4 regions of the Parendozoicomonas sp. 2304DJ65-17 genome follow, and region 1 is predicted to be linked to each of the others. Evidence: predicted binding sites of a transcription regulator. Region 1 holds the regulator's gene; each other region holds the start of a gene.

The links. The regulator sigma-54, encoded in region 1, starts transcription at its own class of promoters, with help from an activator protein. The targets are predictions, from matches to a motif close to TGGCACNNNNNTTGCTNT.
Region 2: the regulator sigma-54 is predicted to act here: its motif matches at 2,870-2,887, upstream of ygeW (knotted carbamoyltransferase YgeW).
Region 3: the regulator sigma-54 is predicted to act here: its motif matches at 1,728-1,745, upstream of ACY2RR_RS23890 (pilin).
Region 4: the regulator sigma-54 is predicted to act here: its motif matches at 1,930-1,947, upstream of ACY2RR_RS17045 (formate/nitrite transporter family protein).

Annotation. Positions count from the first base shown of each region.
Region 1 is NZ_JBYVJV010000002.1:890,969-895,299, forward strand. It holds gene rapZ (RNase adapter RapZ) at 1-255, opposite strand, end outside; gene ptsN (PTS IIA-like nitrogen regulatory protein PtsN) at 383-841, opposite strand; gene hpf (ribosome hibernation-promoting factor, HPF/YfiA family) at 860-1,165, opposite strand; gene ACY2RR_RS09020 (RNA polymerase factor sigma-54) at 1,350-2,837, opposite strand; gene lptB (LPS export ABC transporter ATP-binding protein) at 3,034-3,759, opposite strand; gene lptA (lipopolysaccharide transport periplasmic protein LptA) at 3,783-4,316, opposite strand; gene lptC (LPS export ABC transporter periplasmic protein LptC) at 4,303-4,331, opposite strand, start outside.
Region 2 is NZ_JBYVJV010000002.1:343,809-348,139, reverse strand. It holds gene hydA (dihydropyrimidinase) at 1-5, opposite strand, end outside; gene ACY2RR_RS06540 (YgeY family selenium metabolism-linked hydrolase) at 222-1,469, opposite strand; gene ygeW (knotted carbamoyltransferase YgeW) at 1,544-2,737, opposite strand; gene ACY2RR_RS06530 (hypothetical protein) at 3,124-4,131, shown strand; gene ACY2RR_RS06525 (hypothetical protein) at 4,138-4,331, opposite strand, start outside.
Region 3 is NZ_JBYVJV010000017.1:7,723-12,053, reverse strand. It holds gene ACY2RR_RS23900 (hypothetical protein) at 1-637, shown strand, start outside; gene ACY2RR_RS23895 (nitroreductase family protein) at 814-1,593, shown strand; gene ACY2RR_RS23890 (pilin) at 1,864-2,439, shown strand; gene ACY2RR_RS23885 (pilin) at 2,547-3,029, shown strand; gene ACY2RR_RS23880 (2OG-Fe(II) oxygenase family protein) at 3,130-3,969, opposite strand.
Region 4 is NZ_JBYVJV010000007.1:49,053-53,383, reverse strand. It holds gene ACY2RR_RS17060 (YcjX family protein) at 1-134, opposite strand, end outside; gene ACY2RR_RS17055 (AraC family transcriptional regulator) at 226-1,047, opposite strand; gene ACY2RR_RS17050 (LysE family translocator) at 1,069-1,671, opposite strand; gene ACY2RR_RS17045 (formate/nitrite transporter family protein) at 1,985-2,797, shown strand; gene cynS (cyanase) at 2,818-3,258, shown strand; gene ACY2RR_RS17035 (bifunctional protein-serine/threonine kinase/phosphatase) at 3,331-4,331, shown strand, end outside.

The DNA.
Region 1 (4,331 bases):
CTGTTCCCGAAGCTGCTGATGGATGATGGGGAACTCTGCAAGTTCTCCGGGAGTGTTGCGGGCATCAATGCTGACCGCCAGCGCGTTGCCCGCACCAGCGGGTTTATTTCTAAAGCGTTTTACAAGACTGATCAGCAAGCTGGCAGGAAGATTATCTACGCAGTAGAAACCCTGGTCTTCGAGAGCTGCAAGAGCGGAACTTTTTCCGGAGCCTGATCGCCCGCTGATAATTACGAGTCTGATGGTCTTTGGCATATGTCAACGTATCCCCCGCCGATGGATCTCTGTGTGTTCGGATCCTTGGTCAAGCATAGGAAAAAAAACGGGTAAAAAAAATAGAGCCTGCGGTTGCAGGCTCTATTATCGGTAAATTAATTGGAATTCAGGCGCTTACTTTTGCTGTAAGCAAACGATAGAGGGTTTCACTGCTATCTGCTGACCTCAGTTGTTCACAGAGTGAATCGTCACTGAACTGCTCAGCAATCTGTCGCAGGAAATCCAGATGCTTCTCAGTTTCATGTTCTGGAACAACCAATGCAAAAACCAGGTCGACAGGTTTTTTGTCGATAGCATCGAAGTCAATTGGTTTAGCGAGCCTAAGAAATACTGCCTGTGGCTCTTCGCAGTTTGCTACCCGGCAATGGGGTAGCGCAAAACCATTACCAAGACCTGTGCTTCCAAGTTTTTCCCGGGTCACAAGCTGGTTGAACAACTCCTTGGTATCAAGACCGGGCTGTCTTTGGCTGATTATGCTGGCGATGTATTCCAGAGTGCGCTTCTTGCTGGCTCCCTGCACGCCGTATAAGGCGTGACCGGGAGCAAGAATATTCCGTAGGCTCATTGGATTTTGGACCGGGGATCAGTGAGAGGCCCCCTGAAGGCGATCAATATTTTTTTCCTTGTACTTCAAAAGCTGACGATCAAGTTTGTCCGTCAACAGGTCAATAGCAGCATACATGTCTTCATGTTCAGCCGATGCAGCGATATCAGCATTACGTACGTGCAGGGTCGCTTCGGCACATTGCCTTTGCTTTTCAATACTCAGGGTAACCTGAACACTTGTTATTCCATCGTAATGGCTGGCTAGCTTGTCAAGTTTTTTTGAAACGTACTCGTTCAGAGCTTCTGTTACGTCGAACTGATGACCACTGATCTTAACTTGCATGCGTTACTCTCCTGGTGTCAGGTTGAGCAGCCCCGACAATTCCATACCGGGCCGACACTTTAGATTCTACCACCAGTCCCGTGCCTCGTCTCGGATTTTGCGTATCTGGAATCTATTTCCATGAGCCAAGGCATGCTTCAGACTGATCTGGCGCTGTGGTAGCGCATTTTCTATAAATTGGTAGCTATACCAGACGTTTTCGCTCATTGGAGGGAGGAATCATCAGAGCTTCCCTGTATTTGGCGATGGTGCGTCTGGCGACTTTTATTCCCTGCTCTCCCAGAAGGGTGGCGATTTTGCTGTCACTGAGAGGCTTTTTCGGATTCTCCTGGGCAATCAGTTTTTTGATCAGTGCCCGGATAGCTGTTGAAGAGCATTCTCCGCCGGATGTGGTGCTAACGTGGCTAGAGAAAAAGTATTTCAGCTCGAAAATTCCGCGGGGTGTATGCATGAACTTCTGGGTGGTCACCCGTGAAATTGTTGATTCATGCATATCAACCGCTTCGGCGATATCGTGCAGAACCAGAGGTTTCATAGCCTCTTCACCGTAATCCAGAAAGCCGCGTTGGTATTCAACAATGCGGGTGGCTACTTTCAGAAGTGTTTCGTTTCGGCTTTGCAGGCTTTTGATAAACCAACGTGCTTCCTGAAGGTGGTTTTTCAGGTAAGTATTGTCATCGCTGGAATCCGCTCGTCGAATCAGGGATGCGTAGCCATCGTTAATGCGTAAACGTGGAGCTGTGTCAGGGTTCAGATCAACAACCCAGCGCCCTTTGCGTTTGCGAACCAGAACATCCGGAATAACATACTCTGCTTCTGATTCCTGAAGCTCTGCTCCGGGATGAGGGTTCAGACTCTGGATGATGGCCAGCGCGTCTTTGATCTGAGGTTCTTTCAGCCGGGTGCGGCGCATTAATGTTGCGTAATCACGGGTGCCGAGAAGATCGATGTAACGATCAACAATGCGGTGAGCATTGATAACATCATCGGTTGCTTCAGGAAGTTGACGAAGTTGAATCAGCAGGCATTCCCGTAAATCCCGACAGCCAACACCAACCGGTTCGAAATGTTGTATACGGTTGAGAACCATCTCAACCTCGTCCATTTCAATTTCCCGCTCAGGATCCTGGCTTTCCAGAATATCTTCCAAGGACACGGTGAGATAGCCGTTGTCATCGATGCCTTCAATAATCGCCATAGCAATCATACGATCAGTGTCGGACATCGGCGCCAGGTTCAGCTGCCACTCCAAGTGGTCCTGCAGGGTTTCACTGGAACTGGTACGAGTTGTGAAATCATCAACTGGGCCATCGGATTGACTGCCAGAGCTTGACGGTGCAGCCTGATAAACATCATCCCAGCCGCTGTCTACAGGCAGATCAGAAGGAATGGATTCGCTCCAGTCTTCCTGAGTTTCTTTAGTTTCGTCGGTCTTTTCGGTTTTGGTGGATGCGTTCAGGTCAGTGAGGCCAGCATCAGAAATGGCGTCCTGCACTTCCGGGTCTGCAGCAGGTTGGAGCTCCTCTTGCTCCAGCATTGGGTTGCTTTCCAAGGCTTGCTGAATCTCCTGCTGGAGATCCAGTGTAGAAAGCTGCAGCAAGCGAATGGCCTGTTGCAGCTGGGGTGTCATTGTCAGCTGCTGGCCAATTTTAAGTTCAAGAGATGGCTTCATGGGATCGTATTATCCAGCCTTAACTGCACTGTCCTGCAAAATTATTTTCAACATCCCTGCCCGTTGGCTTAACACATGATAACGCTTCCGTATAAACCACTATATTACACTGCCGTATGCTCCAACGTGAAGCTCAGCCTGTGAAATACAGTCGTCAGGAAGAGCTGCGACCAGTAGCGGTGCAGCTCCGCAGGCGTTAGATCCGGAAATGCTCTCCGAGGTAAACGTCGCGCACTTTCTGGTTGCTCAGAACGGTGTCGCTGTTGCCTGACGCGATGATCTGACCTTCGCTGACAATGTAAGCGTGCTCACAGATATCCAGAGTTTCCCGAACGTTGTGGTCGGTAATGAGTACGCCGATACCTCTGTTCTTCAGGTGGGTGACGATTTCCTTAATATCCGTTACGGAAATAGGGTCAACACCGGCAAAGGGTTCATCGAGCAGTATGAATGAAGGTTCTGTAGCCAGGGCTCGGGCAATCTCAACCCGGCGTCGTTCGCCACCAGACAGGCTCATGCCCAGGCTGTCACGGATGTGCTGAATATTGAACTCATTCAGCAGCTCTTCCATTTTTTCCAGACGCTGAGCTTTGCTTAAACCTTTTCTGGTTTCAAGAATGGCCATGATGTTATCGGCCACAGTCAGCTTTCGAAAAATGGATGCTTCCTGAGGCAGGTAGCCGATACCGGCACGGGCTCGGCCGTGCATGGGTAAAGCGGTCAGGTTCTGGTCGTCAATGGAAATCTGGCCGCCTTCCGCTTGAACCAGACCGACGATCATATAGAAGCATGTGGTTTTGCCCGCCCCGTTGGGGCCAAGTAGCCCAACAATCTGGCCACTTTCTATAGATACAGAAACATCACGAACGACCTGCCGACCGCTGTAACTTTTCTTCAGGTGTTTTGCTTGCAGTTGTGCCATGTGGCCTGTGTCTTTCTCTGCGTCTACTTGGATGAACCGGGAGTCTGATTGGGTTGGATAACCATCTGTACCCGGCCACCTGATTTCTTGGTTGTTCCGCCAGTAGCGTTAACGAGCTGTTTGAGCTGGTCGTAATCAATCTGGTCGCCGGTAAAAGTATCACCCTTTTGAATCAGGCGAGCTTTTTCGATCAGTTTGATCTTGTCGGTGCCCATGTTGTAGTCGATAGTGACACCCCAGGCCTTTAATAAGCCTTTGTCGCCTTCCTGCTCTTCTTCGTAGTAGGCAAGGTCTTTATCACCTTCAGATACTACCCGTTTAATTTCACGGTTCTGGGAATAGATGGTGATGATATCACCGGTCAGTTTTGTGGAGCCTTGGGTCATTACAACATCGCCGCGATAGATGGCGATGCCTTTGGCGTCGTCTATGTCCGCATTATCAGAAGTAATGTGGATTGGCTTATCTCGGTCACTGTTAAGAGCCCAGGATGGTGTGGTGGTTATCACCGCAGCCAGAGCCAGACCCAGATAAAAAGGGAGTTTAGCGACTTTCATGTATGCTTCTTACCC
Region 2 (4,331 bases), 550 kb from region 1:
GACATACCCATCCCCCACACTCATACTGCTGTCAGGCATGAAGCGATGCCTGTGGTCTGAATTGGAATAGGCATTACGAAACGGAAATATCCATTCCAATTCAGGCTGTGCGTACAAGAAAAGATCTACCCCTACCGCCGAACAGTAACATCACTTCTGACCAGGGCCATTGATGCAGTCACAACATTACTCTTCGACCGGGGTATACGTTACTTATCTAATTACTTGGCAGTTTTGTGCAGGTACATCAGCGGAATCACTGCGTACATAGCGGCACAATCAACCAGATCCTGCTTCCAGGTCTTCTCATTCGGGAAGTGAGCTTCTGCTTCTTTACCTGGGCCAAAACCGATGCAAGGAATACCGTAACGACCCATGATGGATACGCCGTTAGTAGAGAAGGTCCACTTGTCGGTACGTGGCTCCTTGTCGAACAGCAGACGATAGCTGTCTTCCAGGGATTCAGTCACAACGTGCTCGGAATCGATCTTCCATGCTGGGAAGTAGCACTCAGTTGGGTAAACCAGACCGGTGTAGGCAGGACGATCGTAGTTATACATGGAAACTTCTGCACCGGCAGCCTTAACAGAAGGCAGACGACGGATTTCTTCCAGAGCACCTTCCCAGGTTTCACCCCAAGTCAGACGACGGTCGATGGATACTGCGCAGCTGTCAGCAACTGCACAACGGCTTGGGGAAGTGAAGAATACTTCGGATACAGTCAGGGTACCCTTGCCCAGGAACTCATCAACGTGCAGGCATTCGTGCAGAACCTGCAGGTCATTCAGGATTGGGCCCATCTTGAAAATAGCGTTGTCACCACGCTCTGGAGCAGAACCGTGGCAGGAAACACCAGCTACATCGATGCGGATTTCCATACGGCCACGCTGACCACGGTAGATGCCGCCATCGGTAGGTTCGGTGGAAACAACAAACTCAGGCTTCAGGCCATCTTCTTCAATGATGTACTGCCAGCACAGGCCATCGCAATCTTCTTCCTGAACGGTACCGGTTACAACCAGGGTGTAGTCGTCTTCCAGACCCAGATCTTTGATAATCTTGCCAGCGTAAACCATGGAAGCCATACCGCCTTCCTGGTCGGAAGCACCACGACCACCGATCACTTCATCATCTTCCATGCCTTCGTATGGATCGAAGGTCCAGTTGTCCATGTTGCCCACACCAACGGTGTCGATGTGTGCGTCCATAGCAATAACGCGCTTACCGTGGCCGATGTAGCCGAGGATGTTACCCTGAGGATCGATTTCAACCTTGTCGAAACCAACCTTTTCCATCTCTTCCTTGATGCGCAGAACAACCTTTTCCTCATCGCAGGATTCGCTTGGGATAGCGATCATGTCCCGCAGGAATTTGGTCATATCGGCTTTGTAGCCTTCTGCTTTTTTCATTACCTCAGAGAAAGGAACCTTCTCCATAAAATCTTTGGAAACATTTGCCAGTTTGGTCATTGTCTTTATTCCGTCATTCTTTTTGAATTGGCTTCGGGCATACACCCGAAGCCTTTTTGTGAGGGTCTGGAGGATTAAGCGTCCAGCTTGCGATCCTGATGCTTCTTCTGCAGAGCTTCCAAAGCAGCGGCTGGGTCTTTGAACTTACGGTTGAAGATCATGGAAGCGATGATGAATGGCTTCCAGCCAGCTTCCTTGTAGGTGTCTACCAGGTACTTATTGAATACGCCTTCGGTCACTTCGCCTTCTTCACAGGAAACGCCGGTGATGTCCGCAGGCAGGCAGTGCATGTACAGAGCTTCGCCATCTTTGGTCTTGCTCATCATGTCTTCGGTGCAGTGCCAGTCTTTGTGCTGAGCGTTCTGCTCCAGGCACTTCTTCTCCAGAGCCTTCAGGCCTTCCTGATCGTTGGCGTACAGCAGTTCAGTACGCTCGCCCATTACCTGATAAGGAGCCCAGGACTTTGGATATACAATGTCAGCGCCTTCGAAAGCTTCTTCCATAGTCGCAACCTGAGTGAAGGAACCACCGCTGGCTTCAGCATTTTTCTTGGCAGTTTCAACAACTTCAGGAATCAGGTCGTAACCTTCTGGATGAGCCAGAGTTACATCCATGCCGAAACGGGTCATCAGGCCGATGATGCCCTGAGGTACAGACAGAGGCTTGCCGTAGCTTGGAGAGTAAGCCCAGGTCATAGCGATCTTCTTGCCCTTCAGGTTTTCCAGAGAACCGAACTTCTCTTTGAGCCATGCCAGGTCAGCCATAGACTGAGTTGGGTGGTCGATATCGCACTGCAGGTTAACCATGGCAGGACGGGAAGGCAGTACTTCGTTTTCCTTACCGAAGTCCAGGGAGTCAGCCACTTCACGCATGTACTTGTTGCCGTGGCCCAGGTACATGTCATCACGGATACCAACAACGTCTGCGCAGAAGGAGATCATGTTGGCAGTTTCACGGGTAGTTTCACCGTGAGCAATCTGAGACTTGCCTTCATCCAGATCCTGAACAGCCAGACCCAGCATGTTACAGGCAGAAGCGTAAGAGAAACGGGTACGGGTGGAGTTATCACGGAACAGTGATACGCCCAGACCGCTGTCAAAAACCTTGGTGGAAACGTTGTTGTCACGCAGGTTCTTCAGAGCTTCGGCCACCAGCAGTACGCGCTCAAGTTCTTCAGGAGTTTGTTCCCAGGTCAGCAGAAAATCTTTTTCGTCAAGCTTGGATTCCAGATCGCGAATTTCGGCCAGCAGGTTGTTCAGATTGCTCATTACTTCTTTTCCAATTCTTCTGGTTTAACTCTTTGCCTGCTGAACCCAAAGCGCATCAGCGGAAAGAGTGAGGAGTGGGCGTGGCACCCGGGAAAAGAGAACAGCAACCGGGAACCGCCTTCTGACCTATACATAACAAATAGCGTGCCAGAGATTCCCATACACCAAATTAATTTTATAAATCCTTATTTTTCATGCAGTTACAACCAATCAAGCATAAAGGGGAGCCTTGAGGAAATATGATCTCAGTCAAAGAGTTGAATACGTGCCTCTCACTTCATCTATCAGAATGATATGACCAGCTGCGAGAGAAAATCAGAATGGGAATTTTCTACAACGGAATAGTGTGGCTATGCTGACAAGATGAAAAGTTGCAGGAATATATTATGATCAGGACGATCGCCACTCTTCTGGCTATTTGCCTTGCCCCATTATTACTTTCCACAAGCATCTCAGCTGCCCCTCTTCCTAAAGGGGATTATCTGAAATACTGCAGCGACTGCTCTATCGACTCAAACACTCAGGAAATGACCTGTAACTGTAAGGATGATTCCGGGCAGGTGTTTGAACAGACTGTGGACTTAACTGTCTGTGAAGATGGTAGGGTTCAATTTAAGAGCGGATTTTTATTCTGTAATAACAGTGTTCCCGGTGAAGCGCCATCTGGCAGCCAGAAACCAGTTCCAACGCCTAAGCCAAAACCCAAGCCAACTGCACCAGTAAAGCCTGATCAGGAAGAACCTCTACTACCTCTCCCTGAACCTGATGAACCAAAGCCTGAGGAAAAGGAAAACTCCGGATCGGGTTCGACTAATGATTCAGAATCTACAGAGGGCTCTGGCTCTGCTGACGGCTCTGGATCCGCAGACGGTTCAGGTTCGGGTGACGATTTATTAAAACCAGAACCTGAAGAGCCTAAACCCATGCTGGATGTTAATGGCATGCCTATTGGGGACTATAAGAAGTATTGCTCTTCCTGCTGGCTGGAAGCAGGTCGCATGAACTGCAACTGCCGGGTAAAGAGCGGTGAAGTGAAAACGTCTATCGCTCTTGATCAGTGCAAAGGGGAAACAGTGACCTACGCCAAGGGCTCGCTGATTTGTGAGTCTGTATTACCTAAGGTTTTGAGACATGGACAATGCAAAGAGTGCCAGATTGTCGGGAATACTCTGAACTGTATCTGCCCAAGAACACCATGTCAGTGGAGTAAAGAAGATATTGCCGATGGTCGGCGAGACAGAAAAACAACTCTGAAAGCTGCCCGTTATTGTCAGCAGAACATTAATAACTGCAATGGCAAACTGCGCTGCGGAAAGTGCGGCCCCTTCGACTACGCCGAAGAGTACCGCCGTCCTTATCGCGGCAAGCAGTACTATGCGACTTGCCCGCATTAATAATATCTATGGATCAGGGAAGACGGGTATATGCCTTTGTTCGTCTTCCACTTCACCTTCATTTTCCAAAAGAATAACATTCGAATTTTTCTTGGTCGCGGCATGCACGAGCCTTGTAGGACTGCCACCATCACTGTCAATCAGATAGATCTCTCCAGTCTCGGTAACTTCTATTAACCGAAAGGGTGGGACTTCATTCA
Region 3 (4,331 bases), on a different contig from region 1:
CGTACCTTTGGGAATTACTCCTCCTAACCAGCTCTCATCTGCACCAGCCTTTACATTTGATGGACCTGCGCTGGGTCTGGACTCTGCAGGAGAAGCCGAAGCAGGTATTCATGCATTGATTGACCCTGAAGAACTGGCTAAGAGAATGGCAAGCCTGCTTGAGCGTAGAGAAGCAAAACAGGATATTGGTGAATTTCTCACCGCTGAGTCTGTTTTGGGAATTGCCGGAGAGGCTGAAGAGGGCGATTTAGAACCGGTCATTCGCATGGTAAGTCGAGGAGAGGATGGTTCTCTCTACATACTTGATCATGGTGTTTGGATACAGGCGGAAGCAATTCCGCAAGAAGAGCGCCCTTCTGCTGAACGTCGGCACGAAGAAGTTCACCACTATCAAGAGCCTGTTCATAAAGATAGTGGAAGGCAGTATGCCCCAGATCATCAAGAGGTAAGTCATACAGCATCTACTAAATCTGTTGATAGAAGGCAGGCGCCTGCCACTGAAAGAGTGGCTCATAACCCACCACCGAAAATGCCACCAACAACTTCTTCAGCAAGAAAACCATCAGTTGCCAGTCAATCTAATCAATCCGGGTGGAAATGGTCATCGTTGTGGCCGGGAAATTGGGGAAAATCCTGAGGTAGAAGTTAAGTAATCTAGCTTTTACACAGGGCTTCAATAGCTAGGGAGAATCTAATAGGTTCTCCCTCATCACGTACTACTAATTAAGAGGTTTGTGCCCTTCCGGTAGAATGTGTGCCTGACTAACCTGCTCCAACACAATGTAACTATCGAAGTACAACGCAGGTAATTTAATGGCTGTTATTGAAGCAATTAAAAAGCACGCACCTATTCGCAAATATCACTCTGACCCTATCCCTGAAGAATTATTAAACGAAATACTGGAAGCCGGAATTCGTGCCTCTTCTTCAGGCAATATGCAGGCTTACTCTATTGTTGTGACTCAGGATAAAGCGCTGCGGGAAAAACTCTTCAAGCCTCACATGGAGCAGAGCATGGTACTAGATGCACCTGTGCTTCTGACTTTTTGTGCTGACTTTCATCGAATGAGAATGTGGCTGGAACAGAATAAAGCGCCTGAAAATTTCGATAATCTGATGAGTTTTATGATTGGCGCAATAGACGCAACACTGGTTTCCCAAAATGTCGCTTTGGCTGCAGAAGCACGTGGGCTGGGTATTTGTTATATGGGTTCCACTCTTGCGAATTGTGGCGAGATTGCTGAAGTGTTAGAACTGCCAAAACATGTTGTACCTGTTGTTGGTTATTCACTGGGTTACCCGGCTGAAGCCCCTGAACCAAGAGATCGCCTGCCACTGGATGGTTTGGTTCATCGTGAAAGCTACAAAGATTACTCTGCTGAAACTATCACTGAGATTTATAGCGAACGGGAAACTAAGGGTTGGGAACGTTATATGACCTTCCCTGAACTGAAAAAGATGATTGAAAAATCCGGCGCAAAAAATCTTGCCCAGGTTTATTCAGCCGTGAAATACACGCAAGAATCTCACAAGGAATTTTCCCAGAATATCCTCTCTCTGCTGGAACAGCAGGGCTTTATGAACAACGTCTGACACACGACGACACCACTCTATGTGCCGCAAAACGGCACATGTGTTACCAAACGAAACACTTTTCATTTCTTGGCTAAATAGCTAATTGACCGAAATGCCCAGCTAGAGCCTTTCATGGCCTTTCTATACAAAGTTGGCACGATGGTTGATATGTATATGGCAAGTGAGGCCGCAGCATGGGTTGCGAAAGGTTTCCTGGATTGACCGGGGACTGTCTCTCTGGAGATAGCCCGGTTGGGCTGGATATAACAACAAAGTGGGGATGTAAAAATGAAAAAACAACAGAGTGGTTTTACTCTTATTGAATTGATGATCGTTGTTGCGATCATTGGTATTCTGGCTGCAGTAGCTCTGCCTCAGTACCAGACTTACATGGTTAAGAGCCGTGCAACTGAAGTATTTTCTGCTGCTGGCACCGTTCAAGATAGTATCAAGGCTGAAATTCTGAATTACGGAAGCATTGACTCCACCGTGGCGCCATTCCCAAATGCCGTTACGTTTCAGGCATTGTTTCAAAACAACCTGACCGCAGCTGCACTTGATAGTCAGTTTATTGAAGATGCTTCATTTGTTGTCGACAACACAAACGGCCGTGTAGATGTTCAGTTTGAAGTTACCAACCAAGGTGTTGGTAACCAGCTGGGCGGCCTTGTTGCGAATGGTGGTTTGAGTGGTTTGTTAATCTCCTATTTCCCAGCTTACACTCCACGTACTGGTCAGGTAGAGTGGTTGTGTGCAACTCCTGACGGTGTTAACCCAGACATTTTTGAGTACATCCCTGCAGAATGTCGTTTTGATGTAGCTACACAGCTTGCTGCACAAGTTGCTGCACTTGCAGATCGTTAATCAACTTATAGTTAGTTGATAACTTTAAGGGCTAGGTATGATTTTTCTTACCTAGCCTTTTTGTATAAATTAGATTAAGAATCTGGCTGAGCAGCAATGGAAAAGTGATGGTGAGAGATAAAGGGTTCACACTGATAGAGATGATGATTGTAGTAATTATTATTGCTATTTTGTCATCGATGGCTTTACCGGCATATCAAGATTATTTGGTTAGATCTCGAATGGCTGAAGTCGTTATTTCTGCATCTGCGGCGAAAGTAGGAATTCAGGTTGATATGGTTTCTACAGGAAACCGAGATAGCACCTTAAATGCGAGTACATATCAGCAAAGCTATTTAGCGGAATTGAACGATATCGCAAATATAAGTCGATGGATTAATAATATTGCCCTTGATAACGCAACGGGTGTTATTACCATCACGATTAACGATCTCAATACAATGGGCGATTTAAAACGCACATTTATTCGATGGGTGCCAAATCGTATAGGTACCATGGTTGTTTGGCAGTGCCAGACAAACGCTCCTATAAATGGTTATGACCTACTGCCAGTAGAGTGCAGAAACCCTGTTGCAGTTCCAGTTGGGTGATAATTAATTCATCTTGTTCATGAATGTTTTTTGTTACCCGTTCAGGAAGAATAGTGAGCACCCGATTTTTGAGTTTCGAGTGCTGTAAAAAGTGGAGTAGTTAAATAACCCCCAACTCCTTCAATCGCTCCAACAAATAACTCCGCTGTGTATGCCGCTCCGAAAGCACTACCTCACTCCGAGGGTGCAAAAACAAAGGCAAAGACATCCGTGAGTTCTCTTGACTCCCACCAACAGGGTTAATCACCCGATGGCTGGTAGAAGGAAAATACCCACCAGAAGCTTCCTGCAGCATATCGCCGGTATTAATAATCAAATTGCCGAAATCTGATGGCACATCCGCCCAGTTTCCATCTTTCATTTTCACCTGTAGACCAGGCTCGTTGGCAGCCGGGAGAATGGTTAACAGGTTGATATCTTCATGGGCTGCAGCGCGAATAGCGCCAGGCTCTTCTTCTCCGGTAAATGGTGGGTAATGCAGTACCCGAAGAAGGGTGTTGGGAGTATCCACAATCATATTGGGCAGAGGTTCTGAGAATCTACTGACAACTTCTTCGGGAGAGTTATTTTCCACCCATCTCAACAGTTCCCCTGCCAATGCCGAAGCCTGTTGATAGTAACTTCGTATCTCAGTATCCAGTTCATCGGGTACTCGTCCCCAAGGATAGATGTGGTAATACTCTTTGATATCCTTCTTGGTGTGTCCTTTAGCGGTTTCAGAAACTTCTGATGGAAAGAAACCATCCTGCTTTTCCGGGTCGAATAAAAAGTCATTCTTGTGAGAAGAGTTAAAGAACTTGAGCCAGTTTGAGTAGATAGACTCAACCAGCTTTTGCTGTATGGGATGGTTGGTTAGAACGGCAAAGCCAGTGTGGTGTAAGGATTCTACAAATCTTTCGTGGGCATCGCTGGCGAAGTAGTCAACTACCTGAACATCCATAATTTTTACTACAACTTTTATTATAGGAGTGTGCGGATACTAACTATTTCTTGTCGTGCTTCACAGCTCTTTTTTTCACGACTACTTTTCTAACCACCATAGAAGTAATGGGCATAATAAGTGAAAGAAAGGGAGCAAAAGAAAAAGTTAAGAGTGTGGTTATATACGACACTTATGTTGTTTCTTCTTCCCAGGCTGGCCTTGGCCATTCTTTCGTATACTGGTCAGATAATCGTTGGAGAGCAGCAGATAGACAATGTTCATTTGGAGGTGGATAGAGAGTCTTCTGCATCAGACAGCGGCAGTACATACATCACTGCATTTACCTTAATAACTACTGCTACAGGTGGCGACTCTATTTT
Region 4 (4,331 bases), on a different contig from region 1:
TTGCTAAACCCAGTCACGCCAAGGCAGATACGCTGATCCAGCAGGCGATCATAACCTTTATCCAGAGTTTCAAGTGTGGATCTGGCCGCTGATTTTAAACTCTTTTTCAGCTTTGACCGGAGCTTGTCTGGCATGGATCGCAACCTGGCAAATTGTTAAAGCCTATTCCTCTCCCCAGACTTCGCCAACAGGTTTTTTGTACGATTTTGTCTCGGTTTCTTTAATTTAAATAAAAAAGTCCTGGTATTGCTTTGGAGTAATAGCCAGCCGTTTTTTAAAGTTACGCTGGAAGTGACTTTGATCGGCAAATCCAAGGTTGCTGGCAACATCTGATAAATTACTACCTTTCTGCAAAAGCACCTTAGCCTTTTTGATACGGTTATCCAGCTGGAAAGCATGGGGAGATTGCCCGTATCTAGCCTTAAAACTTCGAATTAAATGGTAACGACTTAACCCAGCTTGCTCCGCAAGATGCTCCAGGGAAACATTGCTTTCCAGCTGATCCATAATGGCTTCTTTCGCTCGTATTACTCGATGAGTGTCCGGCTTATCAGAGTTAGGAGCATTCCTGTTATGGTCAACAAACAGGTTTTCTAAATAAGTTACCAGAAGGCTTTCTGCTACCAGCGGATTCGGTTCGTTCAATAACCCTTCGAACAGCTGATGAAAGTGCTGGTAACTGTGACTGTCGTTGAGGTACTGGGTTTCAAAAGGGTGGTAATCCTGAGCGCTGGACTTCAATATCTCCTGCTGTAGCTGGCCAATCCAGTGGGTATCAACGAACAGCATCCGGTAAGACCATTCACCAGCGCTGGGATTGCAGGAGTGGGCATCTCCAGGATTTATTGTCACCGTAGAGCCATAACTAATTTGGTTACGTTGCTTCATATTTCGGTATTCTGCCCGACCCGCATCAATAACCCCGAAAGAGAACTCATCATGTGAGTGGGTGTGGTAGCAGGCTGCTGATTGGTTGGCGCAACGCATCTCTACCCACGGCAGGGTTTCGCTGTGCTTGAAGAAAACATTTTTATCAATGATCGCCATATTTGTTATTTGAATAGCAGGCTACTGAATAAAGAACATACTGATGACACTGCCAGCAAGTAGCAAGCCCATCGTTATATTGAATGCTATTTGATGTTTTCGCTGGGAGAGAAGCTTTCGAATCAAATGCCCGGCAACAGCCCATGTGCCAACGCCAGTAAAGCAAGCAATAAATGAGATCAGACAGAATGCTGCAAGATATAAAGACGTAGGACTATTAGCCGCTACGAACAGGCTCACACCAGACATAGATACCAGCCAGGCTTTAGGGTTTAACCACTGAGACAAAGCACCTTCGGTTAAGGTGGGTGGTTGTTTGTTTGCCTGTTCTTTTTCTGATATTGCTCCAGATGTAGCCAGTTTGTAAGACATATAGAGAAGAAATGCTCCGCCAAAATAGCGAAGGCTGCTGGTGATTTGAGGGTAAGTTTGCAGTACCTGATTTAAGCCAATCCCTACAAGAAAAACGATAACAGTATAAGCAACGGTTGCCCCGAATACATGGGGAAGAGCGCGAACAAAGCCAAAGTTAGCCCCTGCGCCTGTAGCAATAACGTTAACCGGGCCTGGAGAAACGGCACCAATAAATGCAAAAAGAAGCATAGAAATAAGAATTGGAATCATTGTTTTATCAGGTATTCGAGTTTGCAGAATATTGAATATAAATGAGGTCGTTTGGTTGGTATTGAACGAAATTGCTCTTTAGTTTTTATTCGCACCATTATGGATTTTCCTACAAAAATAATTTCTAAACTCTGCTGGGTAGTAGTGCGTTATAAATAAAGTGTCGTGCACTGTTTCTGTTTTTAGTTAATAAATAATCGTGTTTTTTAATTGTTAAAAATCCCATAAATCAATCACTTAGTTAATTGTTTATGAGTTTGGCACCCTCCTTGCTAAATCCCTGACGATAGATCACACATGGGGAGAGTGCAGAATGGCCTATATAGAACCTAGCGAATTTGTTACCAAGATGGTGGATGCCGGGGAATCCAAATGCCATATGTCAACCAGAGACACGTTTATTCGTGCCTTTATGGCTGGCGCTATTCTTGGTTTGGCAGCCATCTTTGCAATTACCGTTGCTATTAAAACAGGGTTGCCAGTGTTGGGAGCTATTTTGTTCCCGGTTGGATTCATCATGCTTTATTTGATGAAGTTTGATTTGTTAACCGGTGTATTTACTCTTGTGCCGCTGGCCTGGCTGGATAAAAGACCTGGTATTACTGTTTCTCAAATTCTGCGTAACTGGTGGTGGGTATTCCTTGGAAACTTTGCCGGAGCATTAACCACTGCCTTCTTTATGTCGTTTATTTTGACTTACGGTTACAGCATTGATGGCGGCGCGATTGCAGCAAAAGTTTCCGCGATTGGTGAATCTCGAACCTTAGGCTATCAGGAGCATGGTGTATCTGGTTGGCTCACAATCTTCATTCGCGGAATGCTGTGCAACTGGATGGTGTCTATGGGTGTTGTTGGCGCGATGATTTCTACCTCTGCTGGTAGCAAGATGATGGCCATGTGGATGCCAATCATGCTGTTCTTCTTCATGGGCTTTGAGCACTCCATCGTAAACATGTTCCTGTTCCCATTCTCCATGATCATGGGCGGTGAGTTCACTGTTATGGATTACCTGCTGTGGAACGAACTTCCAACGGCACTGGGTAACCTTGTTGGTGGCTTCCTGCTGGTTGGCCTGCCTCTGTACCTGACTCACGTGAGAACCAGCCCAGAGCGTAAGTTGGCTTAATTGGTCGGGAGAGCATGACAATGAATAAGGTTGAAATGACTGAAGCCATTCTGGTGGCGAAATCGGAAAAGAAGCTAAGTTGGGAAACCATGGCGCAAGACCTTGATTGCTCTCCGGTTTGGTTAACTTCAGCCTGTTTGGGTATGAACAGCGTAACGACAGAGAAAGCTCTGGCAATTGCCGAGTATCTGTCCCTTGACCAGGATGTCGCAGAAGCGTTGATGGCATACCCAACCAAGGTCTGGGATCAAACAGTTCCTACAGATCCATTGATCTATCGCCTCTACGAAATTGTTGGTGTTTATGGAGAAACATTGAAAGAGGTGATTCAGGAAAAGTTTGGTGACGGAATTATGAGCGCTATCGATTTTTCCATGGATGTGGAGAAGCAGGAAGATCCTAAAGGCGACAGAGTTGTATTAACCATGAATGGTAAGTTCCTCCCTTATAAATCATGGTAATCATAACTTAAGAGTCAATGGGACAGACCTTCACTCGCTCTTTTGCAGAAAGTGAGTGAAGGCCTTTTTATAATGATAAAAAGACTCACAATCACAGCTGGCTCCAGTACGAGTGCAGGTAGAAAACAAACAAATCAGGATTGCCATGGTTTTCTGAGCCCTGATAACTTGCTGTGCGCAACCAAAGGCATTGTGGCTGCTGTGGCCGATGGCATCAGTACCAGCAATGTCAGCCATATTGCCAGCCAAACCGCGATCAGTAGTTTTGTCAGCGACTATTACTGCACGCCGGAAGCTTGGTCCGTTAAAACATCAGCTCACAAGGTTTTAAAGGCTACCAACTCCTGGCTTTACGCTCAGTCTCAAAACAGCCCCCACAGATTTAACAAAGATAAGGGTTATATCTGCACGTTTAGTGGCATGATTTTTAAATCGAATACTGCACATATTTTTCACAGTGGCGATTCGCGCATTTATCGTTTGCAGGGTAATGATTATGAACAGCTGACACAGGATCACAGACGACAGGTTTCTTCCGAAGCCAGTTATCTCACCCGGGCTTTGGGTATACATCAGCAACTTGAGCTGGATTACTCGTCGCTGCCATTAGCGGAGCAGGATGTCTTTTTATTGGCGACAGATGGTATCTATGAGTGCTGCGGCGAAAGTTATCTCAAGCAAATACTGTCTCAGTGTTTGGAAGGTAGCGTGGATTTGGATCAACTCTGTCAGTCGGTGTTAAACCATGCGTTAGAGTCCGGCAGTACAGATAATCTGACGTTGCAGATTCTAAGAATCGACGCTCTGCCTGAGCAAAAGATTGAAGAAGTTCAGCAACAGGTTACCTCATTGCCGCTACCGCCAGAGCTTGCTCCCAGAATGGAGTTTGATGGCTACACCCTATTGCGTGAGCTGTATATCAGCAGCCGAAGTCATGTTTATCTCGCAAAAGACAGCGCTAACCAACAGCAAGTCGTTCTCAAAATACCCAGTACAGAGTTAAGAGGTAATCAGCACTATCTGGAAAGCTTGTTGCTGGAAGAATGGATTGCCCGGCGAATCGATAATCCCCA